DNA from 4 places in the Brevibacillus gelatini genome. Region 1 is predicted to be linked to each of the others. Evidence: riboswitches for the same ligand, from Rfam matches in the RefSeq annotation. Region 1 holds a riboswitch; each other region holds the start of a gene.
What was found. Region 1 has a riboswitch for cobalamin ahead of AAFJ72_RS14580 (helical backbone metal receptor). Riboswitches for the same ligand answer to the same signal wherever they lie in the genome.
Positions count from the first base shown of each region.

Region 1 (7,979 bases):
TACCTCATGTTTGCCCTTGGCTCGGATTTTTGCCAGCGGCAGATCGCAGTGCTGAAAGGCGTGACAGGAGTGCCGAAGCTTGGCTTGCAGTGTGTGGAGACGATTGTGATTCCCCTCCCGCCGCTCGGTGAGCAGCAGCAAATCGTGGCAGGGATCAAAAGTGTCCTCACGAAGTGCGCGAGCGAGAAGGAGAAGCTTCAGCAGTTGCGGGCGATCAAAAAAGCGCTGATGCAGATGCTTTTGACGGGCCGCGTCAGAGTGAAGCCGGACGAAGCGGCGGCGGACAGCGCAGAGTAGCGGTCAGGGACACGTTGCCATCGACAACAGAATAAAGAGAAGAAGGTGAGCAGAAATGAGTCTTGCAAATCCTTGGGATGCGGAGTGGGAAGTGACGGAGGAATTGGCTCAAAGCTTGATTCATCGGCAATTTCCCGCGCTGTCCGCAAAACAGGTCAGACGGCTGGGAGACGGCTGGGACAATACCGTCTATGCCGTTGGCGAGGAATACGTGTTTCGCTTCCCGCGCAGAAAAATCGCCGTACAACTGATCGAGCTGGAAGGCAGGCTTCTGCCCAGGCTGGAGCCGTATCTCACACTCCCGTATCCGAAACCGCTTTTTTACGGAAAAGGCACGGCAGCTTACCCATTGCCTTTTCTCGGCTATACGTATCTGGCCGGGGAGTTTCCGCTTGGACTGACAGAGGCGCAGCGCGCGGCATCTGCTCTGGCGTTGGCCCGCTTTTTAAAAAGCCTGCACGCGTTCCCTGTAGACGTGGCCAAAGAAAACGGTGCGCCCACTGACCAGCGCGGATTGTTGGATATTCACAGCCGGAAAGAAAAAATGCAGCAGTTTTTGGCTGACACGGACATTCCTTTTGCCGATGACGATCGCGAACTGATCGCCAATTATTTGCAGGGGCTTGATGTGGAGCAGATTCAGCCCAAGGAAGTGTTGATGCACGGCGACTTGCACTTTAAAAACATGCTGGTGGGGCCGGATGGAAAAATCGCGGGCATCATCGACTGGGGCGACATGAATATCGGTCATCCCGGCTGTGATCTGAGTATCGCCTACAGCTTTTTGCCGCCACAGGCAAGGGACGATTTTTTCCGCGAATACGGCGAAGTCGATGAGGAGACGAAGCTGCTGGCGCGGCTGATTGCCGTCTTCATCCCGATGCTGATTTACATGCAGGCAAAAGACACAGGCGACGACCGGACAGCAGCGGAAGCAAGCGCGATTATCAGGCGCGCCTTGGCAGAATCGTAGCGAAGCGATTCCCATTCATCAGCATAGAACCTATAATGTTACTTGGGATTACTCGCCAAGTTGTGGTATAATTTTGACGCCAATATACGACTAAGGAGTTATGGATGATGGAAAAAAAGTTAATCTTCGGTCATAAAAATCCAGATACGGATTCCATTTGCTCGGCGCTCGTCTACGCTGATCTGAAAACGAAGCTCGGGGCCAATGTAGAGCCTGTGCGCCTTGGTGCCATCAACAACGAGACGGCGTTCGTCCTGAACTACTTCCAGGCAAAAGAGCCGCGCCTCGTGGAAACCGTGGCGAATGAAGTCAATGAAGTCATTCTCGTGGACCACAACGAACGTCAACAGAGCGCAAACGACATCGAGCAGGTGCAAGTTGTCGAGGTAATTGACCATCATCGCGTCGCGAACTTTGAGACAAGCAACCCGCTGTACTTCCGCGCGGAGCCTGTCGGCTGCACCACTACGATCCTGAAAAAAATGTACAAGGAAAACGGCGTGGAGATTCCGAAAGACATCGCGGGTCTGATGCTGTCCGCGATCATTTCCGACACGCTGCTTTTGAAATCCCCGACCTGCACCGAGCAGGACGTTGCCGCTGCCCATGAGCTGGCGGAAATCGCAGGTGTGGATCTGCAGGCGTACGGTCTGGAAATGCTCAAGGCAGGCGCAGACCTGAGCGACAAAACAATCGCCCAACTGCTCTCCCTCGATGCAAAAGAATTCCAGATGGGCAACGCCAAAGTGGAAATCGCGCAAGTCAACGCAGTGGATGTCAACGACGTGCTGGCTCGCCAAGGCGAACTGGAAGAAGCCATTTCCGCGATCATCGCAGAAAAAGGACTGGACTTGTTCGTGTTCGTCGTAACCGACATCCTGAACAACGACTCTGTCGCGCTGGCGCTCGGAACAGCAACACAAGCAGTAGAAGAAGCGTACAACGTCACGCTGGTTGACAACAAAGCGGTTCTCAAAGGTGTTGTTTCCCGCAAGAAGCAGATCGTACCTGTACTGACAGACACATTCCAGGCTCTGTAAAAAAATATCGCCGCAATAAAAAAGGCTGCCCGCAATCATGTGGGCGGCCTTTTTCGCTGAATCGCGGTCGCATTCTCGTGCTCAAAACGGATTGTGGTTGTTTTGATTCAAGTAGTTCATCGTCTGCTGCGCATAGGCGTCATCAGCGTAATGCCGGATGGCGTGCTTGTCTCTTGCCCGCAGGCTGGTCGAGCCTGTCATGAAGCAGGCGGCGCCGAGAACAGCCAAAATAGCACCAAGGATATACAGCATGTGAATGCCCTCCTTTTTTCCAGTGACTTACCAATAGTTTAACATATTTTCCCTGTAAAAACTGTGATTGACTTTGACGGTGCGTAAATGTGTACGATGAATTTGTCAGGAGGGATGAAAGATGGAATATACGGTGCAAAAGCTGGGTCTCCTGGCGGGCGTCAGCACCCGGACGCTTCGATACTACGATGGAATTGGTCTTCTCAAGCCGGCGAGAATCAATTCATCCGGGTATCGCATTTACGGGCAGGCAGAGGTGGATCGCTTGCAGCAAATCTTGTTCTACCGCGAGCTGGGTGTGAGCTTGGAGGAGATCAAGGAAATTGTCAGCTCGCCGACCTTCGATGCCGTCCAGGCACTGCGCGAGCACCGCGCGAAGCTGCTGGAGAAACGGGCGCAGCTTGATCGGCTGATCGCCAACGTCGAACTGACCTTAGCGCAAAGAGAGGGGACGAAAACGATGACCGACCAACAAAAATTCGAAGGCTTCAAACAGCAATGGATTGATGACAACGAGAAGCAGTACGGGCAAGAAATTCGCGCCAAATACGGCGACGAACAGGTAGACCGCTCCAACCGGAAACTCAAGGAAATGACCGAAGAAGAGTACAACCGGCTTGAACAGTTGAACCAGGAACTCTACAAGACGCTGGAAGAGGCGTTTGCCACGGGAGATCCGGGCAGCGAGCTTGCGCAGAAGGCGGCCGACCTGCATCGCCAGTGGCTGAGCTTTTACTGGGACAGCTACAGCAAGGAAGCGCACGCCAACGTAGCGCAAATGTATGTGGACGACCCGCGCTTCACTGCCTACTATGATAAAACCCAGCCCGGACTTGCCGCATTTTTGCGAGATGCGGTTGTGATCTATACGCAAGCACAAGCGTAGAGTAGATAGAGGAAAGCTTTGGGGCTCCAAAACGCGCACCGCCCTGAAATCCGCTCAAAAGCTGCGAGCCGATGTGGGGCGGTGCTTTTTTGCCTGCTTTAACGTTCCGCCTGTGGCAGAAGCGAAAAAGCATTCTTTTTTTGGCAAAGGAATGCTATCATGATGGATGAGTCTTAGCAATTGTAGGTCATGCAATTGAATACGCGCAAACAGGTGCCTTCGTCCTTGTCCAGGACGGGGTGAAAAGGGAAGCCGGTGCAAGTCCGGCGCGGTCCCGCCACTGTAAAGCGGCTGTCGCAAGCCGCCAAGCCAGGAGACCTGCCTGTTTGCATGGTGTGCCTGCGCCTTCGCGGAAAGGTTCGGCCCGTTCAGGATGCTTTTTTCGTGAGCATACTTTCTCCTGACATGTCGACCCTTTGGTTCCGGTTGGAAGCGAAGGGTTTTTTCTTTGCTGAGAATCAACCAGTCGTACAGAAAGGAAGTCATACATATGAAACGTGCATGGAAACTGCTCATCCCGCTGCTTCTTGCCGCAAGTCTCGTCGGTTGCGGCGGCAACACCCAGACGGCACCTGCACCACAGACAGAGGCACCGCAGACCGCGCCGCAGGAAACCGCTACCGCTGCCAAACAGTCCGTCTACCCGCTTACCGTCACAGACGCCACCGGAAAAGAAGTAACCTTGGCCAAAGAGCCCACGCGAATTGTTTCTACCTCTCCGGCAGAGACGGAAATCTTGTTTGCGCTCGGCTTGAACGACCGGATCGTCGGTGTATCCGACTTTGACGACTATCCGGCAGAAGCCAGTACGAAGCCAAAAGTGGGCGGAGTCGTCAATCCGAGTGAAGAAGCGATTCTCGCCCAGACGCCCGATCTGGTCATCGGGGGAATCTCGATGGAAAAGCCGGTTTCCGACAAGCTGAAATCGCTCGGCGTACCTGTTTTCGTCACACATCCGCAAAAGATGGATGACATTCTGAACAATATTTTGCTGATGGGCGTCATCACGAACAGACAGGAGCAGGCGGAAAAGGTCGTCGCTGCCATGAAGCAGGACATCGCGCGTGTCCAGGAGGCTGTCAAAGGCGTGAAGCCGGAAGACAAGAAAAGAGTGTACCTGGAGTTTGCTCCAGGCTGGACAGTGGGCAAAGGGGAGTTCCTCGACGAGCTGGTGACACTGGCAGGCGGAACGAACATTGCTGCCGACACAGAGGGCTGGCACCCGATCAGCGAGGAAAAGATTTTGAAAAGCGATCCTGACGTCATTTTGTACGCCAAAGGCGTTACGGACGACAAGACTGGCGTGAAGCTGGAGGACATCATCGCCAAGCGCAACGGCTGGGATACGATGAAGGCGATCCGTGAGAGCCAGGTGTTCGGAATGGAACAAAACCTGCTCGCACGCCCAGGCCCGCGCATTACACAAGGCTTGATCGAGGTTGCCAAGGCGATTTATCCTGACCTGGTGAAATAAAAATGAAAAAGCAATGGCTTTTGTGGGGAGGAGCGGGCAGCCTTGTTCTGCTTGTATCCGTAGTAGTGAGCATTTCGCTGGGAGCGGCGTCGCTTCCGCTCTCGCAAGTATGGCTCATCCTCTTGCACCAACTGCCGGGCATGTCAGAGTGGATTCCGGTGACATGGCCCGAGTCGTCCGAGCAAATTGTGATGAAGGTGCGTTTTCCGCGCGTCGTCCTGGCTATTTTGATCGGAGCTTGCCTGTCGCTTGCCGGCGCGGGCTTTCAAGGCGTGCTGCGCAACCCGCTCGCCGACCCGTTCACGATGGGCGTAGCGTCCGGGGCCGCTGTCGGTGCGGCTTTTCTGATCCTGTTTGGCTTGCAGTTCGCTCTTCTCGGAGAGTGGAGCACGCCTGTCGTCGCCTTTTTGACGGGGCTTGTCAGCTTGTGGATTGTCCTTGCCCTCGCCAAGACGCAGGGCAAGCTGCAGACGGAGACGCTGATTTTGTCCGGTGTCGTCATTCAGGCGTTTCTCGGCTCGCTCGTGTCGTTCATGGTGTCGCTGTCGGATCAGACGGTGAATGAGATCGTCTTTTGGCTGATGGGCAGCCTGTCGTTTCGCGGCTGGGCTTTTACCTACGTCCTGGTTCCGTATTTGCTGATCGGCATGCTCGTACTGCTCAGCTACGCCCGATCCCTGAACCTGTTTGCGCTCGGGGAGCGGCAGGCGGCGCATCTCGGGGTGCATGTCGACAAGACGAAGTTCGTCATTTTGCTTGTCTCTACGCTTCTGACGGCGGCGGCGGTTTCGATTGCGGGCGTCATCGGGTTTGTCGGGCTGGTCGTGCCGCATCTGGTGCGGCTGATGGTCGGACCTGACTACCGCATTTTGCTGCCGATGGCGACCATCTGCGGCGGTGTGTATGTGCTGTGGGCGGATACGTTGGCGCGGATGCTGCTCGCGCCGACAGAAATTCCGCTCGGGGTCGTGACTGCGTTTTTGGGAGCGCCGTTTTTTGCCTATTTGTTGAAGCAAAAAAAGCAGATCGGAAGGAGGTAGTCGCGTCATGATCGAAGTGCGCGGACTGCAAAAGTCTTACCAGGATGTGCCCGTCCTGCGCGAGATCGGGTTTACCGTCCAGCGGGGCGAGTTTTTTGGCATCATCGGCCCCAATGGGAGCGGAAAATCAACGCTCTTGAAAATGCTCTCCGGTGTCATTGCCGTCGATGCGGGAGAAATCACGCTCGCGGGCAAGCCGCTTGGCCGATACACGCGCAAGGAACTGGCGCGGGTTCTCGCCGTACTCGAACAGGAAGGGCTGCCTCCGGTTGGCTTCCGCGTGCGCGAGGTGCTGGAGATGGGACGCTTCCCGTACCAAAACTGGTTGGGCGAGGAAAAGACAGACGTCGCGCCGCTCATCGACGAAATCATGCAGCTCTTGCGTCTGACTCCGCTTGCCGATCGCACGCTGGATCAGTTGAGCGGAGGGGAAAAGCAGCGCGTCGCCCTGGGCAAGGCGCTCGTGCAAAAGCCGCAGGTGCTGCTTTTGGACGAACCGACGACTTACCTCGACATCGGCTACCAGATTCAACTGATGGACATTGTGCGCACATGGCAAAAGACGACACAGGTGACGGTCGTTGCGGTGCTCCACGACTTGAATCTCGCTTCGCTTTATTGCGATCGCATCCTGATGCTGCACAAAGGCGAGCAGATCGGCGTAGGCACGCCGCAGGACATGCTGCAGAGCGACCGGATCGAGTCAGTGTACGGGACGCGCCCGATTGTCATGGAGCATCCTGTCCACCGTTTGCCGCAAATCATGCTGCAATCCGGGTCGTAATGGAGGAATGAACATGATCGTACTGGTGACAGGCGGCGCGCGCAGCGGCAAGAGCACCTTCGCGGAAAAATACGCGGCTCATCTCGGACAGGCGGGCGTCTATATCGCCACTGCGCAAGCTTTTGACGAGGAGCTGCAGGAGCGGGTAGCCAGGCATCGCGAGCGGAGGCAGCAAAGCGCATTTTGCTGGGAAACCATCGAGGAGCCTCATGCCCTCGCGGACGTGATCCGCTCGCTTGGACAACAAGACGAGCTTGCGCAAAAACAAGCCGTCGTCGTGGTCGATTGCCTGATCGTCTGGCTGACCAACTGGCTGATTCAGTACGAGCAGGAGCGGGCATTCGAGCGCACGCTTGCGCAGGTGGACGAACTGGTTGCGGCCGTACAGGACTTTCCCGGGACCATTTTGTTTGTCACCAACGAGGTTGGAGACGGACTGGTGCCGGAATATCCGCTAGGGCGCATGTTCCGTGACCTGGCAGGCTTGATGAACCAGCGGATGGCGGCGGTAGCCGATCAGGTGTTTCTGCTCACGGCAGGCATTCCGCTGGAAATAAAAAGCAGGGCATTTCGTTTTTAGGCAGGGGAAAAGACGGATTCGCGTCGTCTTTTTCCCTTTTTTGTGCTATACTATAAGAAAAGCAATGGAAAGGATCAGGATACCATGCGTCCCCATAGGACGATCTGGAAACGGTATGACCTCTCCTACATCTAGCTTCGTAGTAGTCGACCGTCGCTTGGACGACTAGCCTACTACGAAAGCGAGGCCCTTTGTATGAGTAGCGACTTGTACTTGCGATGTTCCTCCGTAGTCGGTTGGTCGTCTGTGCCAAAACCGACGAAAAGGCGAGGAATCGATGATGAGGAGAGCGCTGCAATCTGTTCAACGTTACGGTTTGATTTTGTTTGGAGCTTGTTTGCTTGCTTTTGCGTATTATCACATCAACTTTCAGAACCACTTGTCTGAAGGCGGCTTTGTCGGCCTGGGGTTGCTGGCCAAATACGCATTTGACCTGTCGCCAGCGGTGATGATTTTATTTTTGGACATTCCGCTGTTTCTGGTGGCCTGGTTAGTGCGCGGACGTCAGTTCATCTGGGATACGATTTTTGCCTCACTGGCTTTTACCGGGTTTTACGAGCTGTTCGAACAGTTTTCCCCGATTGTGATGGATATGAGCCAAGTGATGCCACTCGCTTCCGTATTGTCTGGCGTATTGACCGGACTCGGTACCG
Region 1 covers NZ_CP154342.1:3,021,832-3,029,810, reverse strand. Annotated here, with positions in the region: gene AAFJ72_RS14605 (restriction endonuclease subunit S) at 1-297, shown strand, start outside; gene AAFJ72_RS14600 (phosphotransferase) at 353-1,270, shown strand; gene AAFJ72_RS14595 (manganese-dependent inorganic pyrophosphatase) at 1,378-2,310, shown strand; gene AAFJ72_RS14590 (hypothetical protein) at 2,392-2,562, opposite strand; gene AAFJ72_RS14585 (MerR family transcriptional regulator) at 2,684-3,448, shown strand; cobalamin riboswitch at 3,643-3,788, shown strand; gene AAFJ72_RS14580 (helical backbone metal receptor) at 3,939-4,922, shown strand; gene AAFJ72_RS14575 (FecCD family ABC transporter permease) at 4,925-5,962, shown strand; gene AAFJ72_RS14570 (ABC transporter ATP-binding protein) at 5,970-6,746, shown strand; gene cobU (bifunctional adenosylcobinamide kinase/adenosylcobinamide-phosphate guanylyltransferase) at 6,760-7,326, shown strand; gene AAFJ72_RS14560 (YitT family protein) at 7,604-7,979, shown strand, end outside.

Region 2 (7,979 bases), 2.0 Mb from region 1:
TGCGCTGATAGCCGCGCGGCGTAATCATTTTGCCATCGTAGACAAACGTCGAAGAGTTCCCGATAATGACCGTCGTCAGCATGCCGATGTCGTGCTCCAGCATTTGCGCAAGCGTCGTCACGACAACCGTCTCGCGCTCGCGATAGGCGCTTTTTACAATACCTACCGGGGTATCTGGAGAGCGGTATTGCAGCAGGATGCGCTGCGCTTCGACGATCTGCCGCGTCCGTCTTCCGCTGCGCGGATTGTACAGGGCAATGACAAAGTCGGCCATCCCGGCTGCGTCAATCCGTTTGGCAATCAGCTCCCACGGCGTCAGGTGGTCGCTCAAGCTGATCGTGCAGGCGTCGTGCATGATCGGTGCGCCGAGAATCGCACCACAGGAGTTGATCGCCGAGATGCCCGGCACGATTTCAACCGGAACGCCAGTCGCTTCCGTCCAGCCTTTTTCCACCAGCACCTCGTAAATCAGTCCCGCCATTCCGTAGACGCCGGAGTCGCCGCTGGAGATAACCGCTACTTTTTTGCCTTCTTCCTCCGCCTGACGCACCGCCTCGCGCGCACGCGTCACTTCCTCCGTCATTCCGGTGCTGACGATCTCCTGGTTCGTCAAAAGTCCGCGGATCAAATCCACGTAGGTCGAATAGCCGATAATCACGTCTGCCTCTTGCAGTGCCTCCCTGGCCCGCTTGGTGATGTGCTCAAAGCTTCCTGGACCAAAACCGATCACAAACAACTTGCCGCTCATACGGCCCCTCCCCTTTCCATTGCCTGCGTGTCGCACGCAGCCGTTTTTTCGTTCGTTCTCATTTCTTCCGTTGCCCTGCGCATCGTAACAGGTACCGCCCTATAGAAAAGCAACGGCAGCCGCAATTGCCAGGCATACGAGCAGGCACAGCACAGAAGTAAGGTACATCAACCGAATCGTCGCCATAATATCTGCGGCAGCCAACGGCCGATGCGCATCGCCCAGCCGCGCCCGGTTGGAAGGCACCCCCTGGTAGTAGTTGAGCCCGCCAAGCTGCACGCCCAGCGCGCCCGCCACTCCCGCTTCCGGCAGCCCGCTGTTCGGGCTTGGGTGCAAATGCGCGTCCCGGCGAATGATCTTCCAGCACTGTCGCCAGTCCAGCCGCTGCAGCCCGCTTGCGATAACCAACAGCAACGCAGTCAGACGGGCGGGTATGTAGTTCATTACGTCATCAAAACGGGCGGATGCCCAGCCGAGATTTTTGTACTTTTCGTTTTTGTAGCCGACCATCGAGTCCAGCGTGTTGGCTGCCCGATACGCCATCGCCAGCGGCGCGCCGCCAATCGCGGCATAGATCAGCGGGGAAACAATCGCATCGACGATGTTTTCCGCCACCGTCTCCACCGCCCCCCGGCAAACTTCCGGTTCGTCCAGTTGCTCCGTATCGCGGCCGACCACCATCGACAGCGAGCGTCTCGCCGCTGTCATATCCCCGGCAAGCAGATGGCGGGCAATCTCCAGTCCTGCGTCCGCGAGTCCTTTTGTGGCAATCGTCGTGGAAATGAGCCACGCGCTCAACACCCACGAAAGCAGCGGGTGAATGAGCGCCGCTCCCCATAAAAGCAGCCAGACGACCGCATAGCTGCCTGTGACGATCGACAGCGGGAACAGGACGCCAGCCAGCTTTAGCTGTGATTCCCGTTTCACTACAGCGCGAATAACCCGTTCCAGCCGCGTAATCCACCAGCCGATGATAACCACCGGATGCGGCAGGCTGCGCGGGTCGCCGACCACCCGGTCAATTGCGTATGCCGCGCACAAAATCCATACTTCCGTCATGTCGTCCCTCTCTTTACGTCTTCCAGCCGTTGTCTACGCCAGCATCGCCCGTCCCATTGCGCCAGCAGGGCCTCGCCATGCCCTACTCCTTCTACATGCCAATACCGCTTGGGGTCGTTTTCGAGCCACATCGCCTGAAACCAGCGAATTACTCCCCCGTGCGCAACACATACGATCAGTTCGTCCGCATCCGCTCGCCGCTGTACAAGAAGCTTTCGCAGCCAGCCGTCCAATCGCTGCCCCAACTCCTGCAAGCTCTCGCCATTTGGCGGACTGCAACGGAACGGGTCGTCATACCAGCGCGAAGCCCGCTCGGCATCCGCGCGCATTAGCTCTTCGTAGGTCAAAAGCTCCCAGTCGCCAAAAGACAGCTCGCGCAAAGCCGGATCGGATATGATCGACAGGCCCCACTCGTCTGCCAGTGGCTGGGCTGTTTGCGTGCAGCGGCGCAAATCGCTTGCGTACAGCCCACAAGGCCGTTCCAGTTGCTGTGACAATTGCCGCGCCAGCCCGCGCGCCTGCCGCTCTCCTTTTTCATTTAAGGGAACGTCGCTATGTCCGAGATATTTGCGCTCGCGATTGCAGTCCGTCTCCCCGTGCCGGATCCAGAGCAGCCTCATGTCCACCAGCTCCCGACCAGTACGAGCAGCATAATCGCCTCGCCGCTTTCGATAACTGCGCCGTAGCAGTCGCCGTTCAGGCCGCCGAGCTTGCGGGCGACAGAACGGGAAAACAACAGCACGAACAACAACGAGACAACCATAGCCGCAACAACCTGCAAACCTCCGACGAACCAGCCAGCCACGGCAAGCACGATGTATCCGGCTGCGATAGCCATATGCGACAGCCCTGCGCTAATGCCCTTGCCGATTCCTTTTTCCTGCGATAAATACGGCCATAGCCGAATCGACAACAGCACATGTGTCCGCGCCACAGCAGGCACAAACACAAGAAGCACTCCCCAGCCGGGATGCGCCAGTTCCGCGACGGCCCCCGCCTTGAGCAACAGCAGCAAAAGCGCAGCCAAAACGCCCATCGCCCCGACACGGCTGTCCTTCATGATCGCGAGCACCTGCTCCTTCGAGCGACTGCTTCCCAATCCGTCGGCCAAATCCATCCAGCCGTCCAGATGCAGTCCACCTGTCACGTACACCCAGCCAGCGAGTGTCAGCACGGCGGACAGCCACGGGCTAAAGAGCAATAGCCCTGCCTGGTGGACGCCCCACAGCACCATACCGATGACCAGACCTGCTGCCGGATACCAGTTGACGCTTTTTTTCCAGGCTTCCTCGGACGGGCGCAGCCAAGGAACCGGGATTCGGGTGAAAAAAGCGATTGCGTGCCAAAATGCGTTCATCCTTTGATCCTCCACGGGATTCCGGCCATAACCGCGTAGACCGTCTCTGCCTGGCACGCGGCACGCTGGTTGACGTCGCCCAGCACGTCTGCGAACCATCTGCCGAGCCGATTCATGGCGACACCGCCCAGCCCGACCTCGCTCGTGACCGCAATCACTTTTTGCGGAGAGCGCCGGACAAGTTCCAGCCACGCCTCCGCCTCTGCATGCAACGCCTCTGTGTGCGCCTCGCTTCGCCACTCTGCTTCCGCGACGCTCATCAGCCGATTGCTCACCCACGTCGACAGACAATCGATCAACACGACGTCGTAAGCAGTGCCAACTGACTCGTAATCACAAAGCCGCTCGCCGACCTCCACGCTGCCCCACTGCTGCGGACGCCGCTCCTTGTGCCGCTCGATCCGCTGCTGCATTTCCTCATCCCACGCCTGACCCGTCGCCACGTACAGAACGCGCTCTCCGGCCTGCCGGGCCAGCTCTTCTGCAAAGCGGCTTTTTCCCGAGCGCACACCGCCTGTCACCAGCACAAGACTCATCGTTGCCCGCTCCTTTCGTTCTGTACCTCGCGCAAGGCCGCGATCAGGCGCGCATTGTCTTCCCGACCGCGAACGGCGATGCGCACATCATGCGCCGTCAATCCGGGGTACATGGCGCAGCTGCGGATCAGCACACCTTTTTTGCCGAGCCGCTCCTGCAATAAGGCCGCTGGCAAGTCCTCCGGCGAGCGAAGCAGCAAAAAGTTTGCCTCCCCCGGCCAGACCTTCCAGCCCAGCTCCCCGCGAATAAACTCGATCAGACCAGCGCGCTCCCTGGCGATCAGACTGCGTGTCCGCCGCTCGTACTCCTGCTCCTGCAAGCACAGCTCCCCCGCCAAAAGGGCAAGCGCATTCACGCTCCAGCTCACCTGCTTCGCACGCATTTTCGCAATCACGTCAGGCTGGGCAATCGCGTATCCGAGCCGCAAGCCGGGGATCGCGTACATTTTCGTCATGGAACGCATCAAAATGACGCGGGGAAAACGGTCAAGCTGGCTTGCCAGCGTAAACTGACGGCTTTCCTCCACAAAATCGAGAAACGCCTCGTCCACGACCAGCCATGTATCGGTCCTGGCCGTCCAGTCCGCCATCTGCAACAGCTCCTGCGGCTCGTACAAGATGCCAGTCGGATTGTTCGGCGAGCCGACAAACACCAGGTCAGCCTGCTCGAACAGACGATACAGCTCTTTTTCGTCGGCCTTGTAGCCGTTCTCTTCTTTTCCATAGCAGCCGATGACGGTTGCCCCAAACTGCTCGGAAAGCTCTGCATATTCCGAAAAGCAAGGATAAACCACACCGACGGTCTGCGGCTTGAGCCCGAGAATTGCAAGCGCCATCGCCTCCGCCGCGCCATTGGCAGGCAAAAGCCATTCCTTTGGCAGATGCAAGCGCTGCGCCAAGGCACGGCGAAACAGCCGATGCCCTGGGTCTGGATAGCGCAACACGGCAGACAGCGAAGCGAGCAGCAACTCGCGTACCCTGTCCGGCATGCCCAGCGGATTAATATTGGCACTGAAATCAACAAACTGGTCTGGCTCCATTCCAAAGCGGTCTGCCACCGTCAGCAAATCACCGCCGTGACCGTACGCTTCCAGTACGCTCATCAAAACTCGACCCCCAGCACCGCTGGTATCCCCTCATCGTAGTAATGCTTGATCGGCTTCATCTCTGTCACCAGATCCGCCATGTCGATCAATTCCTGCTTGGCGCTTCTGCCCGTCACGACCAGATGCACATGGCTCGGCCGATTTTGAATCGTTTGCAAAACGTCCGCCAGCGGCAGCACGTCATCAACGGGAAAACTGTCGATCGCAAGCGCATTGTTCAGCTCGTCCAAAATCACGACATCGTAGGCACCCGACAAAAGCTTTTCCTTGGCAAAAGCCCACGCCTCCTTCAGCGCCGACCGATGCTCCTCCGGCGTCTTCGTCCAGGTAAAGCCTGCGCCTTTTTGCACAATCTCGATGCCCAGCTTGTCGAAGCTGATTTTCTCTCCGTACGTGCGATCAGGCGACTTGATGAACTGGATCATAATGACCTTTTTGCCTCGTCCAGCCGCCCGTACAGCCAATCCCACTGCTGCCGTTGTCTTTCCTTTGCCATCTCCGGTGTAGACCAAAAACAGACCTCGCTTGTTACTCAAGTCGCTCAACCTCCAAAATGAAGTGTAGGCCCCGTTGCCCATCCCTCAACATTTTCGGGGACACAGCGCTCCCCAAATGCAGGTAAGGCTCCGTTGCCTATTGCAAATGTTTTCCACAGCCTCGTTATTTCGCTTTCCGCGCACAAAAAAAACGCTTTGTTTCCCCAAAACTCCAAGGAAAACAAAGCGCGGATAGCCGACTGCAACAATCCTCACCTCTTCCTTTGACCCGAAGGAAATCAGTGGACACATAAAAACAGGCAGGTCTCCTGGCTCAAGGATCGTCACTCTTCTTCTTCCTTCCCGCACGCTGATCGTGCAGTGGACGGCGTCGTTGCCAGGAAGAAGAGCTCCCCTAATACAGTGGCGGGACCGCGTTGGATTTTCACCAAACTTCCCTTTTAACCTCGCATCTCACAGATTATCGCTCGTGAAACACAAGGACCTGTTTTTCTCCCATATTCACATGTCGTTCGTTTTCAGGACAATCGCTTGTTTTAATAATAGCAAATGCTGCCGGGGATTCAAGCAAAAGCTGCAATCCGGCGAGAGTCCATGCCAAAAATACAAGGTAGCGCGAAGTAGCATGAATCCGGGAACTGCCGCTCTCCCGCCATCCGGACCCGCACACTGCAGGCGGACGAGGCTCGACAAGAAAAAGCTGCACTCCAGCAAACGACTGGCAGGGCAGCTCTTTTGGCGAGTATCAGGCTTATCATCATTCGGCCTACAAAAAGTCAGCCATGATTTTTTCAAGATCGTACGGAGTAATCCCTTCGTTCATGGAAAAAATGGTGTCCGCATCCTCTGCCCGCTCAACCAGCGTCCCCCGCGCCTGCGCATGCAGCGAGAACAGCTCGTAGAGAGTCGGCTTCACCAGCGTGGTGAGCGCCCGGCCCATCCACTCCATCCCGCTGCGATTCCCTTCCACGTTGTTGACATAGAGCGGATGCGAACGCAGCGCGACGTCTGTCCAGATCACCTGGCGCTCCGCCAGGTCGAGAATGACGGGAATGCAGATCGTCGAGCGCGAGGCGAGATCGATCTTGTCCTGAACCGTCTGCGGTTCAAAGATTTCCCCGGACTCGGGCTCGCTGCGGATCATCCAGCCGGCATAGCACTCCGGCAAGTCGCAATAAGGCTGGCTGGTGAAGGAGTTGAGCGACATGACCACATAACGTCCGCCGTACTTTAGCACCGATTCGATGTCCACGTCGATGAACTCGCACGCTCCGTTCGGTGCCTGCACAATATCGCCGCTATGGCAGGCGCGGTATTTTGCCGAACGCAAATTCGTGTAGGAAATGTGCTCCATGTACTTCCAGTCCGCGTCGTACAGCACCGCAGACAAATCGACGTCGACGCGCCCGGTGGGGACGTTGTTGACCAAGCCTTCCTTCCACCAGGTGAAAAAGCGGATCGTGCTGCCATCCGGGATCGGAAGCCTGGAACCGCGCACAATCGTCCGCAGCGCCTTGCTCGCCGACCGTTGCGAAAAAGGCACAAGCTGCTCCTGCAAGCGCGGATCGAGGTAGACTTTTCCCAGGGAGGGCAGGGCAGAAAACCGCTCCAGAAGGGTTTCTCGACAGATGCTGGCAGCACTTGCGCGGATGTTTTCGGCCAGCTGTGGCAGCTCGTTTGGAATCGTCTGTACTTTTGCCACCTCTCCTTTCGGGAAAAAGGTGCGCCACTTTCCGTACGCTTCCCTTTTCGCGAAGTGGTTCAGCACTTGCAGCAGCACAGGAGTAGACACCGAAGGCGCGACCTGTGCAAACGAGCGGAGCACCTCACCGCCATCCTCTGCCAACCTGAGCAAGTGGTCGAGGCGACGGGCAAATTCCCCCGGCCGCTGCACGAGCAGGTGTGCAGCCTCGTGTACCTCCCCGCGCGTCAGCGCCAGCTCCACCTTGCTGTTGAACGTTTCCAGCCGGCGGTTGTTGCGCAAAATATCGAACGCTTCCGCCGCCTGTGGATAGCGGTCTTTGTATTCGAACGGATGCAAGATTTCCCCCAGGCGAATCCAGCGGCCTTTGTAGCGCAGCATGTCTTCCGCAAGGTTCGGGCTTGCTTCCAGCAAACGCAGCAGCAGGCGGCGCTCAGCCCGGCTGAACTTGCGGAATTTCGCAGGAGTCGCCAGACTGACATCGCCGTCAGACAAGGCAACGGCCAGACGCAGGACGTCAGTCGCCGTTTTGCAATAGGTCGCAAAAAAGCCGGGCGGCAGCTTGTCGGCACGCAGCAAGATGCTGGCTGCGACCGCTGCGTTTTCCTTGTGCGGAATCTCTTTTGGCAGCGCTTCTGCGATTCCCTCGCACTCGGTGAACAGCACAGCGAGGTCTTCCTTGTCCTGCGCCGAGAGCGAGCTTTTCGCCCGCAGCAGGTTCATGCCTATCTGCAAAAGTTCTTCTTCCGTCCCCAAATGGATTACCTTCAGGCGGGATTCCCGCAACAGCGGCAGCCGTTTTTTCACCTCGTGCACAGGAAGTTGCAACGTCAGATAGTGGATGATCGCCTGCAAATACAATTCTCCCTCGCTTGCCTCCATCACTTGTTTAGGAAAATTCGGATACATCGGCTTGTACTTGCGGGATGCGCCCACCATTTCTTTCAATACTGTCACTACCCTGGAGTAAAGCG
Region 2 covers NZ_CP154342.1:1,028,415-1,036,393, reverse strand. Annotated here, with positions in the region: gene cobJ (precorrin-3B C(17)-methyltransferase) at 1-748, opposite strand, end outside; gene cbiB (adenosylcobinamide-phosphate synthase CbiB) at 848-1,807, opposite strand; gene AAFJ72_RS05345 (histidine phosphatase family protein) at 1,804-2,427, opposite strand; gene cobS (adenosylcobinamide-GDP ribazoletransferase) at 2,424-3,164, opposite strand; gene cobU (bifunctional adenosylcobinamide kinase/adenosylcobinamide-phosphate guanylyltransferase) at 3,161-3,700, opposite strand; gene cobD (threonine-phosphate decarboxylase CobD) at 3,697-4,803, opposite strand; gene cobO (cob(I)yrinic acid a,c-diamide adenosyltransferase) at 4,803-5,384, opposite strand; cobalamin riboswitch at 5,585-5,806, opposite strand; gene AAFJ72_RS05320 (TerD family protein) at 6,070-7,979, opposite strand, start outside.
Region 2: it holds a riboswitch for cobalamin, as region 1 does, so the genes downstream of both, cobO (cob(I)yrinic acid a,c-diamide adenosyltransferase) here and AAFJ72_RS14580 (helical backbone metal receptor) in region 1, are expected to answer to the same signal.

Region 3 (7,979 bases), 750 kb from region 1:
CCTCCAAAGGATACAGGCCTAGATTTAAGTAATCGGCAAAGAAGTGCACTCCTATTATATCGAAAAAAGTGTCGAGTTGAAAAAAGAGGAAATAATGGGGCCGGATGGGGGTGCATGGAAAAAACGGATCAGGACACGCTAAGGAGGAAAACTGCTTCAGCAAAAGCCAGAGAAAGGGAGGCGCCTGTCATGGAAAAAGACATCGTGGAAATCCCGCAAACCGATATACCGGATGAAGTGAGACAGGTCGATTTGCCGGAAATAGGCGTGACGACACCGCACCCGAAGCCGGAGAGTCCGCTGGCTTCGGATGGGGGCGAGCAGGTTGCTGGTGAGCGCGTTACAGGCGATACTGCGGGGCCAATCGGCTTTCTTCCATAGGGAATGTGCTGCAAGTGTTTGTTTCGACAAAAGAAGTCATTTTCTCTCGTGGACAAGGCTTGCGATTTCTGCAAAAGTAGTAGGTAGAAAGCGCAAGATGTGAGGGGATAGGACAGCATGGCCCGATTGCTGATTGTAGATGACGCAGCCTTCACGAGAAGGATGTTGACGGATATGTTAGGCGAGCAGCACGAGATTTGCGGAGAGGCGAGCAATGGCTTGGAGGCGATTGAAAAATACAAGGAATTGAAGCCGGACATTGTGACGATGGACATTACGATGCCGCACATGCACGGGATTGAAGCCATGCGCAAAATACTGGATTACGATCGGAATGCCAAGGTGTTGATCTGCTCCGCAGTCGGCCATCGGCAAAAGGTGCTGGAGGCGATGAAGACTGGGGCGAGCGATTTTGTCATCAAGCCTTTTCAAAAAGAGCAAATTCTCGATGCGATTTCACGGTTGGTGTAAGAAAACGGGAACAGCCGCCAAGGCGATGTAGTCTGGCGGCTGTTTGTGTGCGGTTTTGGTCGCGTTTCGCGTTAGAAGGAACCTTCGTGCCGATTTTCCAGACAACAGACGGCGGCCATACCTGGCAGATCATCCACCCGCAACTCGTCCGCAGCAAGTAGGAGCGCGTTGCGCGGGGATCGGATCAAAAGGAGCAGTCATGCGCTGCTCTTTTTGCATGAACGGCGGAAAAAGTGCGTCCCTCTCCTGCTTTCCTGTATAATAAAAACACACGTATGAAAGCGCGGTAAAGAGGTGGAAATGTGTCCGTAGAGCCTAACTACTTTCAACAGTATCAGCATGCCGACATAGACGAACTTGCCGATGCGATTGGCGAACTTTTGCAAAACCCGATTACAGTGGAAGACGCCGATCACAAGCTGATTGCCTACAGCTCTCACGGGGACAGCACGGATCAGGCGCGCTGGTCGACGATCATGGGCCGCAGGGTGCCGGAAAAGGTGCTGACGCGGCTGTGGAAGGACGGCGTGTTTCAGGAGCTGTTGACGCAGGATGATCCGGTGCACATCCCGGCCAAGGATGAAGTCGGTCTGGGCAAGCGGGTGGCGATTGCCATTCGCCGGGGCAGTGATGTGCTCGGGTATATTTGGGCGCAGGAAGTGAATCGGCCGATTACACGCGAGGACGACGAAATTTTGCGCCAGGCGGCACGGGTTGCAGTTCCCCGGCTCATGCAGCGGCAGGGCAAACGCAAGGCCGAGGAGCAGCGGCGCAAGGAGTTTTTATGGGAGCTTTTGCTCGGCAACCACAAAAGCGAGAGCGCGATCCGGCAAAAAGCGGACAGCCTGCAAATGCAGCTTCCGACCTCTTATTTGATTTGCGTGATCGAAGCGGCCGGAGCGCGGCTCGACCAGTATTTGTACCCCCTGCTCATGCGCGACAAGCTGCTGTGGGTCGTAGACGGCTCGCAAATCATTTTGCTGATCGGGCTGAACGAGGACGGCAAAAAAGATGTACGGGAAGTGCTGATTCGCAAAGTCGAGCAGTTTTTGGCCGATTCCCTGGGCAAGCTGGAAGCCCACGTCACAGAGGGGCGGCAGGTGATTGCAGGCTACGGGCTTGGCTACAGCACGTATTTGGAAATTGTGAAAAGCTACAGGGAGGCGCTGCATGCGCTCAAGATCAAGAAGCTGTTTCCCAAGGAGAACGAAGGCATTTACGGCTATCACGAGCTGGGCATTTACCGCTACCTTTTGCAGTTGAAACAGTGGGAAGAGGAACAAGGCTACAAAAATGAACGGCTGGAAAAGCTCAGACAGTACGACCGCGACAACCAGACGGCGCTCATGGAGACGCTGGAGACGTTTCTCGATGCGGCAGGCAAGGTAAACGTAACGGCGCAGCGCTTGCACATCCACATCAATACATTGAGCTACCGGCTGCGGCGGATCGAGGAAATCATGCGGGTCGATCTGGAGAACATGAACCAGCGGGCGGCACTTTATCTGGAGCTGAAAATGGCGAAGCTCGATCAGGAACAATAGTCTGTTTGTGAATTTTCACAAAAAGAAGGACACCAAAATTAAAGGAATCCCCAAGGAAGCGCTGCCATTTGTCGCTGTACAATGGTAGTAATCCCATTAAATCGGCGTTTCCAAGGAGGACTACCCATCATGATCGTTGGAATTCCTAAAGAAATTAAAAATAACGAAAACCGCGTTGCCATTACGCCAGCAGGCGTAGCCGCTCTGGTGCAAAACGGACACACAGTTCGCGTGGAAACAGGAGCTGGCCAAGGCAGCGGCTTTACCAACGAAGACTACACTGCAGTAGGCGCTGAGATTGTCGCGACCGCAGCAGATGCGTGGGCCGCTGACATGGTTATGAAAGTAAAAGAACCGCTTCCTGCCGAGTACGGCTACTTCCGTGAAGGTTTGATCCTGTTCACGTACTTGCACCTCGCTCCAGAGCCTGAGCTGACTCGTGAACTGGTTGAGAAAAAAGTAATCGCGATCGCTTACGAAACCATCCAGCTCGACAACGGCGCTCTGCCGCTGCTCATGCCGATGTCCGAAGTAGCGGGCCGCATGTCTGTACAAATCGGGGCGCAATTCCTGGAAAAACAATACGGCGGAAAAGGCGTGCTGCTCGGCGGCGTACCTGGCGTGCCAAAAGGCGAGGTAGTGGTAATCGGCGGCGGTATCGTGGGTACAAACGCTGCGAAAATGGCGGTCGGTCTCGGCGCAAACGTAACGATCATCGACGTGAACGCAGACCGTCTGCGCCAACTGGATGACCTGTTCCAAGGCCGCGTGCAAACGCTGATGTCCAACTCCTTCAACATCGCAAACGCGGTGAAAAAAGCAGACCTGCTCGTAGGCGCTGTCCTGATCCCTGGCGCACGCGCACCTCGTCTCGTAACCGAAGACATGGTAAAAACAATGACGCCTGGCTCCGTCATCGTAGACGTGGCGATCGACCAAGGCGGTTCTATCGAAACAATCGACCGCATTACGACGCACGACAACCCAACCTATGAAAAACACGGCGTGATCCACTACGCGGTAGCGAACATGCCTGGTGCAGTCGCTCGCACTTCCACGCTGGCTCTGACCAACGTGACGGTTCCATACGCTGTGCAACTGGCGAACAAAGGCTACGCCCAAGCGATCCGCGACAACCGCGCGCTGGCAAAAGGCGTAAACGTCATCAACGGACACGTAACGTACAAAGCCGTAGCCGATGCGCACAACCTGCCATACACTTCTGTGGAAGAAGTTTTGCTGGTGAAAAACTAATCCTGATTGCAGAAACGAAACTGCTTGCCGCTGATCGTCGGCAAGCAGTTTTTTTTTGCCGGTTGGAAAGATGTATCTCGTATAAAGGTTAGCCCACGATAAATAAAGTGTGGTATTCTACAATGAGGTAAAAATGGAGTAAGGAGTGCAACCGGGATGTATAAGCTCATTAGAAAATATCTGTTCCAGATGGATACGGAAGAGATTCATGAAAAAACGGTTGGTGCCCTGAAGCTGGTGGAAGATTCTGCGCCGGGAAAAAGCTTGCTGCGGATGCTGTTCCAGGTGAAGGACGAGCGTCTTGCCACGAAGCTGTGGGGAATGACGTTTCCCAATCCGGTAGGACTCGCCGCCGGGTTCGACAAAAATGCCGAGGTGTACCATGCACTGGGTGCGCTTGGCTTTGGTTTTGTGGAAGTCGGGACGCTGACGCCGCAAGCACAGCCGGGCAATCCGCGGCCGCGCCTGTTTCGGTTGCCGGAGCACGAGGCGATCATCAACCGGATGGGCTTCAATAACCACGGTGCTTATTTGGCTTCGCAGCACCTGGTCGATTACGCTTATTCCGATGTGCCAATTGGGATCAATATTGGCAAAAACAAAGTCACTCCCAATGAGGAAGCGGCTTCTGACTATATCAAATGCCTGGACATGCTCTATTCATACGGCCATTATTTCGTCATCAATATCAGCTCTCCGAATACTCCCAACCTGCGCGACCTGCAGGAAACGGAGAGCATGCGGCTTCTGGTGCGGGCGGTGCGCGAAAAAGCGGCCGAAATGGAAGCGCGCGGCATCCGGAAAAAGCCGATTTTGCTCAAAGTAGCGCCTGACATGTCCGATGAGCACATGCACGATGTCGTGCATGGAGCGGTGGAAGAGGGCATTTCCGGCATTATTGCCACCAATACGACCTTGTCGCGTGAAGCTGTTCAGGGACATCGCCATGCCGAGGAAGCGGGAGGACTGAGCGGAAAGCCGCTGACAGAGCGCTCCACAGCCTGGGTCAAGGAAATTTACCAGGAAGTGGGCGACAAGGTGCCGATCATTGGCGTTGGCGGCATTTTCACCGGAGAAGATGCCTACGCGAAAATCCGGGCGGGCGCAAGTCTCGTCCAGGTGTACACCGGGATGATTTATCAAGGCCCTGGCATCTGCAGGCAAATCAACAAAAAGCTCTTGCAGCTCTTGAAGCGCGACGGCTTTTCCCACATCAGCGAAGCGGTCGGCGTGGACGCCAAGGCGTAAGGCAGGAAGAAAGCACATGCAACCGATGATTTTTCCAAGCGACAGTCATCGGTTTTTCTTTTGCTTGCCAATCGGCATTATCATATATTCTTCCGCTTTTTCCCTTGATTCTGTATAATAATGTGGGACAGGCAAAACTGTCTGACAATTGCATATTGCCGGCAATAGGTGCCTTTATGTGCAAACCGCATAAAGGGTAACAGGGAATCGGGTGAAAGTCCCGAGCGGTCCCGCCACTGTAAGCAGGGAGTTCTCTTTGAGAAATAGCCACTCATTTTCATGGGGAAGGCCAAAGAGCGCGATGATCTGTAAGCCAGGAGACCTACCTACTTGCCACACCCACAATACCTTCGCGGAAAGGAGCGGTGAATACGAAGCAATGTGACTGTGCCAACGGTCTATTGTTTTTGTGCGCATACCTCGTCTGCCAACGGATGAGGTTTTTTTGTTGGTGAAAAAAGAAAGAACAGCAAAGGAGGAGGAAATGCTTGAATCGTTCCCGTCTTGTTTCGACTGGTCTCTTGATTGCAGGCTTTGTCCTTTATTTTCTCGTAAATGAACCACAGACGTCCTACGCGATGCACATCATGGAAGGGTATTTGCCGCTTGGCTGGGCACTGTTTTGGTGGGCTGTGTTTCTTCCGTTTTTTATTCTCGGCATTCGTTCCTTGAACAAAATCGTCAAGGAGCATCCGCAAATGAAGCTTCTGATCGGCGTATCCGGCGCTTTTGCCTTTGTGCTGTCCGCGCTGAAAATTCCTTCGGTCACGGGCAGCAGTTCCCACCCGACGGGAACCGGGCTTGGCGCGATCATGTTTGGTCCGTGGGTCATGTCTGTGCTCGGCAGCCTGGTGCTGCTGTTCCAGGCGCTGCTTTTGGCGCATGGAGGGCTGACGACGCTGGGAGCCAATGCGGTGTCCATGGCAGTAGCAGGGCCGCTGGTGGCATACGGCGTCTATCGCCTGATCGCGCGCGGAAACGGCGGACAGCGTTTGGCCGTATTCGCTGCTGCTGCGCTCGCAGACCTCGCGACTTACATCGTGACCTCCTTGCAACTGGCTTTGGCCTTCCCGGCTGAATCCGGCGGGGTTATGGCGTCGTTTGCAAAATTCGCCGGAATTTTTGCCGTCACACAAGTTCCGTTGGCGATCAGCGAGGGGCTTTTGACCGTACTCGTCTGGAACTGGCTGCAAGCATACAACGCAAATGAGCTGGCGCAACTTCGCCTGCTGAAACGGGAGGAATCGCTGTGAAAAATGGGATGAACTGGCTGCTGCTCCTGGGCGTGGTCGTGCTGGCGGTTGTGCCGTTAATGTTGGTGCAGGATTCGGAGTTCGGGGGAGCAGATGGAGCGGCCGAGGAAGCAATCAAGGAAATCGCCCCTGCCTACGAGCCCTGGTTCCAGCCATTGCTTGAACCGCCAGGGGGCGAGACAGAGGGCTTGCTGTTCGCCGTGCAGGCAGCGCTCGGGGCAGGCATTGTCGGCTATGCCATGGGCTTGTACAAGGGTCGGCTGGATAAGCATAAAAAATGATTGGACAACAGCTTGATTCGCTTTCCTATCAAAACCGGCTGCGCTTTTTGCCGCCCGAGCACAAGCTTCTGTTGGCGGGCGTGCTGATCGTGCTGGTGCTGACAGGACATGAATGGTTGCAGATGGCCATTTGTGTATGGATGGGAGTATGGGTGATGGTTTACGCCCGTATTCCCGTCCGTATCTATTGCGGATTTTTCATCCTGTCCCTGTCTTTTTTCGTCCTGGGTCTTCCGGCGCTGTTGCTGGAAGCTGTGCGAGCGGATGCGGCAACGGTCGTCCAGGCGGTTGCGGCTTGGAAGGTCGGGCCGTATCTGGTCTACATTCCGGCAAGCGCGGTCGACAAGGTGTGGGTGCTTTTCTGGCGGACGATGGCCAGCCTCGCCTGTTTTGCCTTCGTCTTGTTTACCGTGCCGTTTGCCGAGATTTTGCAGGTGCTGCGCAAGCTCAAACTTCCGGTCATCGTCACCGATTTGCTGATGATTATGTACCGCTTTATTTTCGTGTTGCTCGGCCTCTCGCATCAGTTGTGGATTGCCCAGCGCGCGCGTGGCGGCCATCGCGGGTTCCGGGGGATGTTGCGGGACGCGAGCGGACTGGCCGCGCAGTTGTTCGTCAGGGCCATGCGCAAATACGATGCGCTGTCCAAAGGGGTGGCTGCGAGAGGTTTCGGGGAAAGCCTGCAGGTGCTTTCCTTGCACACGCATTCTCGCTCTCGCCGATATGAAGCGGAGTCAATCGCAGGCTGTCTTTTGCTGATTTTGCTGGAGTGGTGGACAGGAGGGTAATGCTTTGACATCATGGCTGTTGGAATTTGTTGATTTGCACTACGCCTATCCAGGCGGCCGCGGTCCTGTCCTGAAAGGGTTATCCCTGGGCATTCCGGAGGGGAAAAAATGCGCCCTGCTCGGGCGAAACGGCTGCGGCAAGTCCACGCTGTTTTTGCACGGAAACGGCATCATCCAGCCGCAGCAGGGGCAGGTGCTGTGGCGAGGAACGCCCCTCAGCTACAAACGCGCTGCCTTGCAGGAAATGACGCAAAAAGTCGGGCTGGTTTTCCAGGACCCGGAGCACCAACTGATCGCCGGCACGGTCGCGGAGGATATTTCTTACGGGCTGTGCAACCGCAACTTGCCCGCCGACGTGATCCGCGAGAAAGTGCGGGCTGTCCTGGACGCGTTTGGCATGACAGAGCTGGCGGACGTTCCGATTCACCACCTGAGTCTGGGGCAAAAGCGGCGTCTCGCCCTTGCCGGGGTCATGGTGCTTGCGCCGGAGCTGCTGTTGCTGGATGAGCCTACTGCCTATCTCGACCGCTACCAGACCAAAAATCTGCTGCGCGAGTTGGACGCCATTCACCAAAACGGCACAACCGTATTGATGGCCACCCACGATATGGACATCGCCTTCGAGTGGGCCGAATGGCTTTGCGTCATGGATGAAGGCCGACTGATTTTTGCCGGAGAGCCCCAGGAGGCGCTGGCGCGAAAAGAGATGCTGGAAAGCCTGCATTTGGGCCTGCCGCTCATCGCTGAGTTGTGGGAAGC
Region 3 covers NZ_CP154342.1:3,768,055-3,776,033, reverse strand. Annotated here, with positions in the region: gene AAFJ72_RS18265 (hypothetical protein) at 190-381, shown strand; gene AAFJ72_RS18260 (response regulator) at 499-852, shown strand; gene AAFJ72_RS18255 (PucR family transcriptional regulator) at 1,155-2,396, shown strand; gene ald (alanine dehydrogenase) at 2,526-3,650, shown strand; gene AAFJ72_RS18245 (quinone-dependent dihydroorotate dehydrogenase) at 3,807-4,898, shown strand; cobalamin riboswitch at 5,048-5,242, shown strand; gene AAFJ72_RS18240 (energy-coupling factor ABC transporter permease) at 5,387-6,151, shown strand; gene AAFJ72_RS18235 (energy-coupling factor ABC transporter substrate-binding protein) at 6,148-6,432, shown strand; gene cbiQ (cobalt ECF transporter T component CbiQ) at 6,429-7,220, shown strand; gene AAFJ72_RS18225 (energy-coupling factor ABC transporter ATP-binding protein) at 7,225-7,979, shown strand, end outside.
Region 3: it holds a riboswitch for cobalamin, as region 1 does, so the genes downstream of both, AAFJ72_RS18240 (energy-coupling factor ABC transporter permease) here and AAFJ72_RS14580 (helical backbone metal receptor) in region 1, are expected to answer to the same signal.

Region 4 (7,979 bases), 580 kb from region 1:
CCGTCCTGGCCTTCATGGGCATGATGGAGCAAATTCACGCCAAATCGTACAGCAGCATTTTCACGACGCTCGCTGCTACGGAAGAGATCGACGAAATTTTTGCCTGGGTCGAGCGCAATCCGCATCTGCAAAAGAAAGCGGCACTGATTTCGAAGCGCTACCAGGAGATCGAGACGCAAAAAGATTTGTACATGGCGATGGTCGCCTCGGTCTTTTTGGAAAGCTACCTGTTTTACAGCGGTTTTTTCTACCCGCTCTATTTGGCAGGGCAGGGCAAGATGACGAGCAGCGGCGAAATTATCGACCTGATTGTGCGGGATGAGAGCATTCACGGCCTGTACGTCGGCGTGCTCGCGCAGGAAGTGTACCAAAAGCTCAGCGTCGCGGAGCAGGCGGCGGTGAAAGAAGAGCTGTACGCACTTCTGCACGAGTTGCACGCAAATGAAGAGGAGTACACCGTCTCCCTGTACACAGAGATTGGCCTTGCGGACGAGGTGTTGGCCTACGTGCGCTACAACGCGAACAAAGCGCTGATGAATCTGGGGTTGGAACCGTTCTTCCCGGAGGAGGAAGTCAACCCGATCGTCCTGAACGGGATACGGACGCACACGAAGCAGCACGATTTCTTCTCGAAAAAAGGCAATGGCTACGTCCGTACGCTCAACGTCGAGCCGCTGACGGATGACGATTTTCGTTTTGAGTAAAAAGCTTAAACGATTGTTTAAAAAGGGCTGCTGTCTACAGATGGCAGTCTTTTTGCTGTGCTGGAAGGAAACCGCGAAAGGGGCCTCACGCGAAGGCGTACGATGTCGTGCAGGAGATGGAATAATAGTTTTATTTATTCGAAAATACTTTTTCATTCATATTTGTGTTATAAATAAATGATGTGTCGCTCTTCTCCTTGCCAGCCAGTCTAAGTCTATGAGAGTTGGACTGGAGCAGCAAGGTGGAAACGAGAGAGAGTCATGCAAACATCGAGTGGTGCGTTTGGAGGACTGATTTATCTGACAGGGAATCCAGTCTGGCTGGAGTCTGGATAAAGCGTCAGACTTCGTGAATTTTTTCACGAATCTGAGGGTTGCTAAAAAGAGCCCTTTGCTTTTTATCACAGGAGGTTTTTGTCATGCATCAAAAAGTTTCCTATTCGTTCATCGTCATCATCGGATTCATGCTGTTTGCGCTGTTTTTTGGCGCGGGCAATCTGATCTTTCCTCCGATGCTCGGACAGATGGCGGGAACGAATGTCTGGGAAGCCAACGTCGGCTTTCTCGTGACCGGGGTTGGCCTTCCACTTTTGGCGATTACAGCGTTGGTGTATTCAGGTAAAAACGATTTGCGCTCACTGGCAAGCCGTGTGCACCCGCTGTTTGGCCTCGTCTTCACCATCATGCTCTATTTGGCTATCGGGCCGTTTTTTGCCATTCCGCGCTCCGGGAATGTGTCGTTTGAGATCGGAATCAAGCCGTTCTTATCCGAGCAGGCCGGCCCTGTGCCGCTGATTATCTTTACCGTCCTGTTCTTCACGCTCGCTTGCCTGTTGTCGCTCAATCCTGGAAAAATTATCAATGTAGTCGGAAAAGTCTTGACACCGATGAAGCTGACGTTTATCGGCATCATCGTCCTGACGGCCATTGTGTATCCGATTGGCGAGTTGCAAGCACCAGTGGGGGATTACCAGTCCAAGGCGTTTTTCAAAGGATTCCAGGACGGCTATTTAACCTTGGACGCTCTTGGGGCATTTGTATTTGGCATCATCATCGTTCAGGCGATCAAGGAAAAAGGCGTTACGGCGCGAAAGCAAATTTTGCTGACGTGCGCCAAAGCGACGCTGATTGCAGGTGTGCTCCTGGCGTTTTTCTACTCGGTGCTCGCCTACATGGGCGCTTCCAGCGTGGAAAAGCTCGGTCATCTGGAAAACGGCGCGCAAGTTTTGGCTAAAGTGTCGAATTATTACTTCGGTTCTTACGGCGGCCTGCTGCTCGGTCTGATGATTACCGCGGCCTGCCTGACAACCAGCGTCGGACTGATTACGGCGTGCTCGTCGTTTTTCCACGCCTTGTTTCCGCGCATTTCGTATAAAAAGTTTGCCGTAATTTTGGCTGCGTTCAGCACACTTGTCGCCAATATCGGGCTGACCGCACTCATCAAGGTGTCCGTTCCGGTTTTGACGACGATGTATCCCATCGCCATCGCGCTGATCTTTTTGACGTTCATGCATCAGGCGTTTGGCGGGCGGCCAGAGGTGTATCAGGGCTGCTTGTTCGCCACGTTTCTCATCAGTCTGTTTGACGGGCTAAATGCTGGCGGGATCGAGGTCCAGGCGATTCATGACGTCTTTTCACGCTACTTGCCCATGTACACAATCGGGCTGGGCTGGTTGCTTCCTGGTTTGGTCGGGGGCGTAGTCGGCTACCTCATTTATTTGATTCGCAAACCATCCCTGCGTGCGCATGAGCTTCGCCTGAACAAACAATAAGGCAGAGCGAAAAGAGTTTGGCGAAAGCTGGAATTGTTTTGCATGACAAAAACTGGTTTGCATGTTACTGTATGAAGAAGGTGTGTCTCATCTTTTATGAGGGCACATGCATTCATTTTGACAATTTCATAGAAGTGGGAACAGGTTCCTTGGCGATAAGATATCGGCGCAAGGATGAAAAGGGAAGTCGGTGAGAATCCGACACGGTCCCGCCACTGTATGAGGGGAGTTTGCACAGCTTTTGGCCACTGGTCATGCTGGACTGGGAAGGCGCTGTGCAGGTTAAGATCCTTAAGTCAGGAGACCTGCCTGTTTCGACAACACTGCTTAACCTACGGGAGATAGGGAGGTGTTAGGATGCTGTGATCTCAGTGTTTATTTGGCATGTCTAACGTTCTTTCTGATCGTTGGAGATGCCTTTTTTATTGGGGAGAATCCGAAAAATGATCGTAAAGGATGGAGGGTTTGCTGATGAAAAGCAGCAATTTGGGATATCCACGGATTGGCAAGGACCGCGAGTGGAAAAAGGCACTGGAAGCTTTTTGGGCGGGGAAACTCGATGAGAAGATATTCCTTGCGCAAATGGAGCAAATTCGCAAGCAGCACCTGGTCAAACAGCAGGAAAAGGGGATCGACTGGATTCCGGTCAACGACTTTACGTTCTACGATCACATGCTCGATATGGCGGTCATGTTTGGCCTGGTTCCGAAGCGGTTCGCGTATGCGGGCGGTCCAGTGCCGCTGGCAACGTATTTTGCGATGGCGCGCGGCAACAAGGAAGCTGTCGCCTGCGAAATGACCAAGTGGTTTAACACGAACTACCACTATATTGTCCCCGAGTTCGGCGAGCGCACGCCTGTCCTGACGGAAAACAAGCCGCTAAAAGCGTATCTGGAGGCGAGAGAACAGCTGGGCATTGTCGGCAAGCCTGTCATCGTCGGGCCGTATACATTTGTCAAGCTGTCCAAAGGGTACGCCAAAGACGATTTTGAGCACGTCGTCAATCAGATCGTGCCGCTGTACGTGCATGTGCTGCGCGAGCTTGAACTGCACGGCGTCGAGTGGGTCCAGATGGATGAGCCTGCTTTCGTGCTCGATGTGAGTGAGCGGGAAAAAGCAATCATTCGCCGTGTGTACGCGCAGTTTAGCCAGGCGCTGCCGCACCTGAAGCTGATGGTGCAGACGTATTTTGAGGCGGTAGATTGGTACGAGGAATTGATTGCACTGCCTGTCCATGGCCTGGGCCTTGATTTTGTCTACGGGAAACAGACGAATCTCGCCAACCTGTTGACGCACGGTTTCCCGCAAGACAAAGTGCTCGGCGCGGGCGTCATTGACGGACGCAACATTTGGTGCTCGGCTCTCAAGGAAAAGTGGGAACTGGTCAAGACGCTGTGCTCCGTAGTCGCCCCAGAGCGGATATGGGTTCAGCCTTCGAGTAGCCTGGTGCACGTTCCGGTTACTGTCGAAGCTGAAACCGATTTGCCGGAAGAAGTGCGTATTGCATTGGCGTTTGCCGATGAGAAATTGGCGGAGGTTTGCCTTTTAGTCCAAGGTTTCCGATATGGAAAGTATGTAATCTCGAAAGAACTCGCCCAGAACGAGCAAAACTTGCTGAGCCTGGCCCAATCTCCAGCGCGGAACCGCGAGGAAGTGCTGAAGGCGCGAGAAGAGCTAAGGATGATAGCAGCCAAACGGGCAGTGCCGTTTCGCGAGCGTCGTGAGATTCAGCAGGCGAAGTGGAAGCTCCCGCTGCTGCCGACGACGACAATCGGCAGTTTCCCGCAGACGACAGAAGTTCGTCAGGCCAGACAGCAGTTCAAAAAAGGAAACTGGACCGCTGAACAGTACGAAGCGTTCATTCAGGAGCAAATCCGCGAGTGGATTGCCATCCAGGAACAGATTGGCCTTGATGTACTGGTGCACGGCGAGTTCGAACGGTCTGACATGGTCGAATATTTCGGGGAAAAGCTTGCCGGATTCGTTTTCACCAAGAACGGCTGGGTGCAGTCGTATGGCTCTCGTTGCGTGAAGCCGCCTGTCATCTACGGCGATGTGCAGTTCGTCTCCCCGATGACGGTCAAGGAGAGTGTCTATGCCCAGTCGTTGACGGATAAGCCAGTGAAAGGAATGCTGACAGGTCCTGCCACGATTTTGAATTGGTCGTTCGTGCGCGACGACCTCCCGCGCCAGGAGGTGTGCGAGCAGATTGCGCTTGCGCTGCGCAAGGAAGTAGAAGCGCTGGAAGCGGCAGGTATTGGCATGATCCAAGTGGATGAGCCGGCACTGCGGGAAGGCTTGCCGCTCAAACAGGCAGACAGAGCTGCCTATCTGGATTGGGCGGTCAAGTCGTTTCGGGTCGCTACTGCGACGGTCAAGCCTGGCACGCAAATTCATACCCATATGTGCTATTGCGAATTTCATGATTTCATCGACGTCATCAGCGAGCTGGATGCCGATGTGATCTCGATTGAAACCTCCCGCAGCCACGGCGAGCTTGTCTCTGTGTTCGAGACGTGCACGTATGACAAAGGAATCGGTCTTGGCGTCTATGACATCCATAGCCCGCGCATTCCGACAGTGGACGAGATCGAGGAAATGGTTTCCCGAGGTATACAAGTTCTGCCGCCAGGACAATTCTGGATCAACCCGGATTGCGGGCTGAAGACGCGGGGGAGAGAGGGTACAATCGCGTCTCTGAAAAACATGGTAGCAGCGACACACGCTGTACGAAACCGCCTGGCGCAAAAAGCAGTGACCCATAGAGAGGAGCAGCGCTGATGGCAACCAAGGCACAGAGCGTAACAGGAGCAAGACCGATCAGTCAATCGAGAACCTTTTTGACAGACCTTGTGCTCCCGCCGGATACGAATCATCACAATACGATCTTCGGCGGTAAGGTGATGGCATATGTTGACAAGATTGCCTGCATTGCGGCGATGCGCCATTGCCGCAAGCCTGTTGTCACTGCGTCCAGCGATTCGTTCGACTTTCTCGCGCCGATCAAGACCGGGGAAGCGATCAATCTGGAAGCTTACGTCACCTGGACGCACAACACCTCGATGGAAGTGTTCGTAAAGGTAGAGTCGGAAAACCTGTTGACTGGCGAAAAACGTATGACCGCAAGAGCGTACCTTACGATGATCGCCCTTGACGAGCAAGGCAAGCCGACGCTGGTGCCTGCCGTCATACCAGAAAGCGAGGAGGAGTGTCTCCAGCACGCGAAAGCAAAGCATCGCTACGCGCTGCGAAAACAGCGGAAAGCAGAGTCGTAGTCTCTACCGCAGCAAACGGTATTCAGAAAAAGCAGCAACAGCAAAAGCTCTCAACGACAGGGTGGGGGCTTTTGCTGCAAGCGGCTGTTTCAGCCCTCGATGCCAAAGACTTGGACGACCGCTGCTTGCGGAAATCCCAACCGTTTCCGAGAAGAAATACTTTATCGAGTCAATCCGAAATGTTAAAATTTTCTGAAAGGGGGTAGATGTGTGATGTATCATTTGAATGAAAATTTGCTGCAAAGCGCACAACATTTTCCGGACCATCCCGCCTACGTATTTATGGGGGAGACGACCACGTACCGTCAATTAAACCAGCAGGTGGCTGAACTGGCCTCCGGGTTGTCCAGGCTCGGGATCGGAAAAGGGGACGCTGTTGCGCTCATCATGGACAACCGGCCACAGTTTGTAAGCGCTTACTATGCGATTTTGCGGACAGGTGCTGCCGTCGTTCCGATGAATCCAATCTACACGCAAAGAGAAATCAGCTATATCCTCGCCAACAGTCAGGCCAAAGCCGTGATCGCCCTGACCGCGCTCGAACCTGTCCTCACCCCTTTGAAAGAACAACTCGATCATGTGAAACATCTCATCTACACAGAGGCGGCTGGCGACGGGCTGACGCTGGAGCAGGTTGCACATGCGGGAGACGGCAGCTTTGTCGAGCCGGAGCGGCATGAAGACGATCTCGCTGTAATTCTGTACACATCCGGCACGACCGGGCAGCCAAAAGGCGCGATGCTCTCTCACCGCAACATGGCTTCCAATGCAGAAGCGATGGGGATTTTGTTCGAACTGCTCCCCGAAGATCGGGTGGTGGCTGTGCTGCCGATGTTCCATGTTTTTTGCATGACCGTTTGTCTCAACGGACCGATCCGCTACGGGGCATCTATCATTATCATTCCGCGCTTCCATCCGGCAGAGGTGGTCCGCACGATCCGCGAACAGCAAGCAACCTGCTTTGCGGGCGTACCGACGATGTACAACTACATGCTCCAACTGCCTGATGCGACGAAAGAAGATTTCGCTTCTGTCCGTCTCTGCTGCTCGGGCGGCGCATCCATGCCTGTCGAGTTGCTGCACAAGTTCGAAGCGAAGTACGAGGTAAAAATACTGGAAGGCTACGGACTGTCCGAGGCGGCTCCGGCAACAGCCTTCAACCCGCTGCACGGAACGAGAAAGCCTGGATCGGTAGGAGTGAACATCCCCCATGTCGAAAACAAGGTCGTCGATCCGGAAGGCAACGAACTGCCCCGTGGCGAAGTCGGTGAGCTGGTGGTCAAAGGACCGAACGTCATGCTCGGCTATTTGGGGCTGCCGGAGGATACAGCAGCGACGCTTCGGGACGGCTGGCTGTACACCGGAGATATGGCGCGGATGGACGAGGAAGGGTATGTGTACATCGTCGACCGCAAAAAAGACATGATTCTCGTCGATGGCTACAACGTCTACCCGCGTGAGGTGGAGGAAGTGCTCTACCAGCATCCGGCGATTATCGAGGCGGCAGTGATCGGCGTGCCTGACGAAGTGCACGGCGAAGCGGTCAAGGCGTTTGTCGCGTTGAAAGAAGTGGCGGTGTCCCAGGAAGACATCATCGCTTTTTGCCAGGACAAATTGGCGAAGTACAAAGTGCCGCGTCTGGTTGAAATCGTTCCAGAGCTGCCGAAAAACAGCACGGGGAAAATATTGCGCCGCGCCTTGCGTAAATAATCAGCACTTGGGGGCAGCAGGCATTGTTATTACGGGAAATAGATGATAGAAGGGAATGAACCGGACCCACGCAGGAGTCTGGTTCATTTTTTTGCAAAGACAGCTTCGATCTAGTTTTCTGGAAATCAATTTGGTAAAACCAAGCGTCTTTCCTGTGTGATTTTTAAGCTTCTTCCGTGTAGCTGATCCATTTTAGCCATAAGGAGATATAGAACATGCTGAAACGAATGTTAAAAATCGTCGGTGTTCTTTTAATCTTGGTCGTCGTTGTTTGTGGCTGCTCGGAATTTTTCGGAACGATCAACGGAAGAATAGCAGCAAATAAACATGCTATGGAGTACATCAGCAAAAAATACAATGTTCCGATTGAACAACTAGCAGCAGAACTACCTTCTTATAGATATGGACAGCGATTGTATGTTACCGGTATTCATGATAAGCAAGAACATAAAAAATATACGGTATATGTAAGAATGTGGGGAGAGGGTGAAGTTATGGATATTTATGAGGAATAAACG
Region 4 covers NZ_CP154342.1:2,445,042-2,453,020, reverse strand. Annotated here, with positions in the region: gene nrdF (class 1b ribonucleoside-diphosphate reductase subunit beta) at 1-704, shown strand, start outside; gene brnQ (branched-chain amino acid transport system II carrier protein) at 1,124-2,476, shown strand; cobalamin riboswitch at 2,602-2,803, shown strand; gene metE (5-methyltetrahydropteroyltriglutamate--homocysteine S-methyltransferase) at 2,948-5,257, shown strand; gene AAFJ72_RS11650 (acyl-CoA thioesterase) at 5,257-5,751, shown strand; gene AAFJ72_RS11645 (fatty acid--CoA ligase family protein) at 5,965-7,461, shown strand; gene AAFJ72_RS11640 (hypothetical protein) at 7,677-7,976, shown strand.
Region 4: it holds a riboswitch for cobalamin, as region 1 does, so the genes downstream of both, metE (5-methyltetrahydropteroyltriglutamate--homocysteine S-methyltransferase) here and AAFJ72_RS14580 (helical backbone metal receptor) in region 1, are expected to answer to the same signal.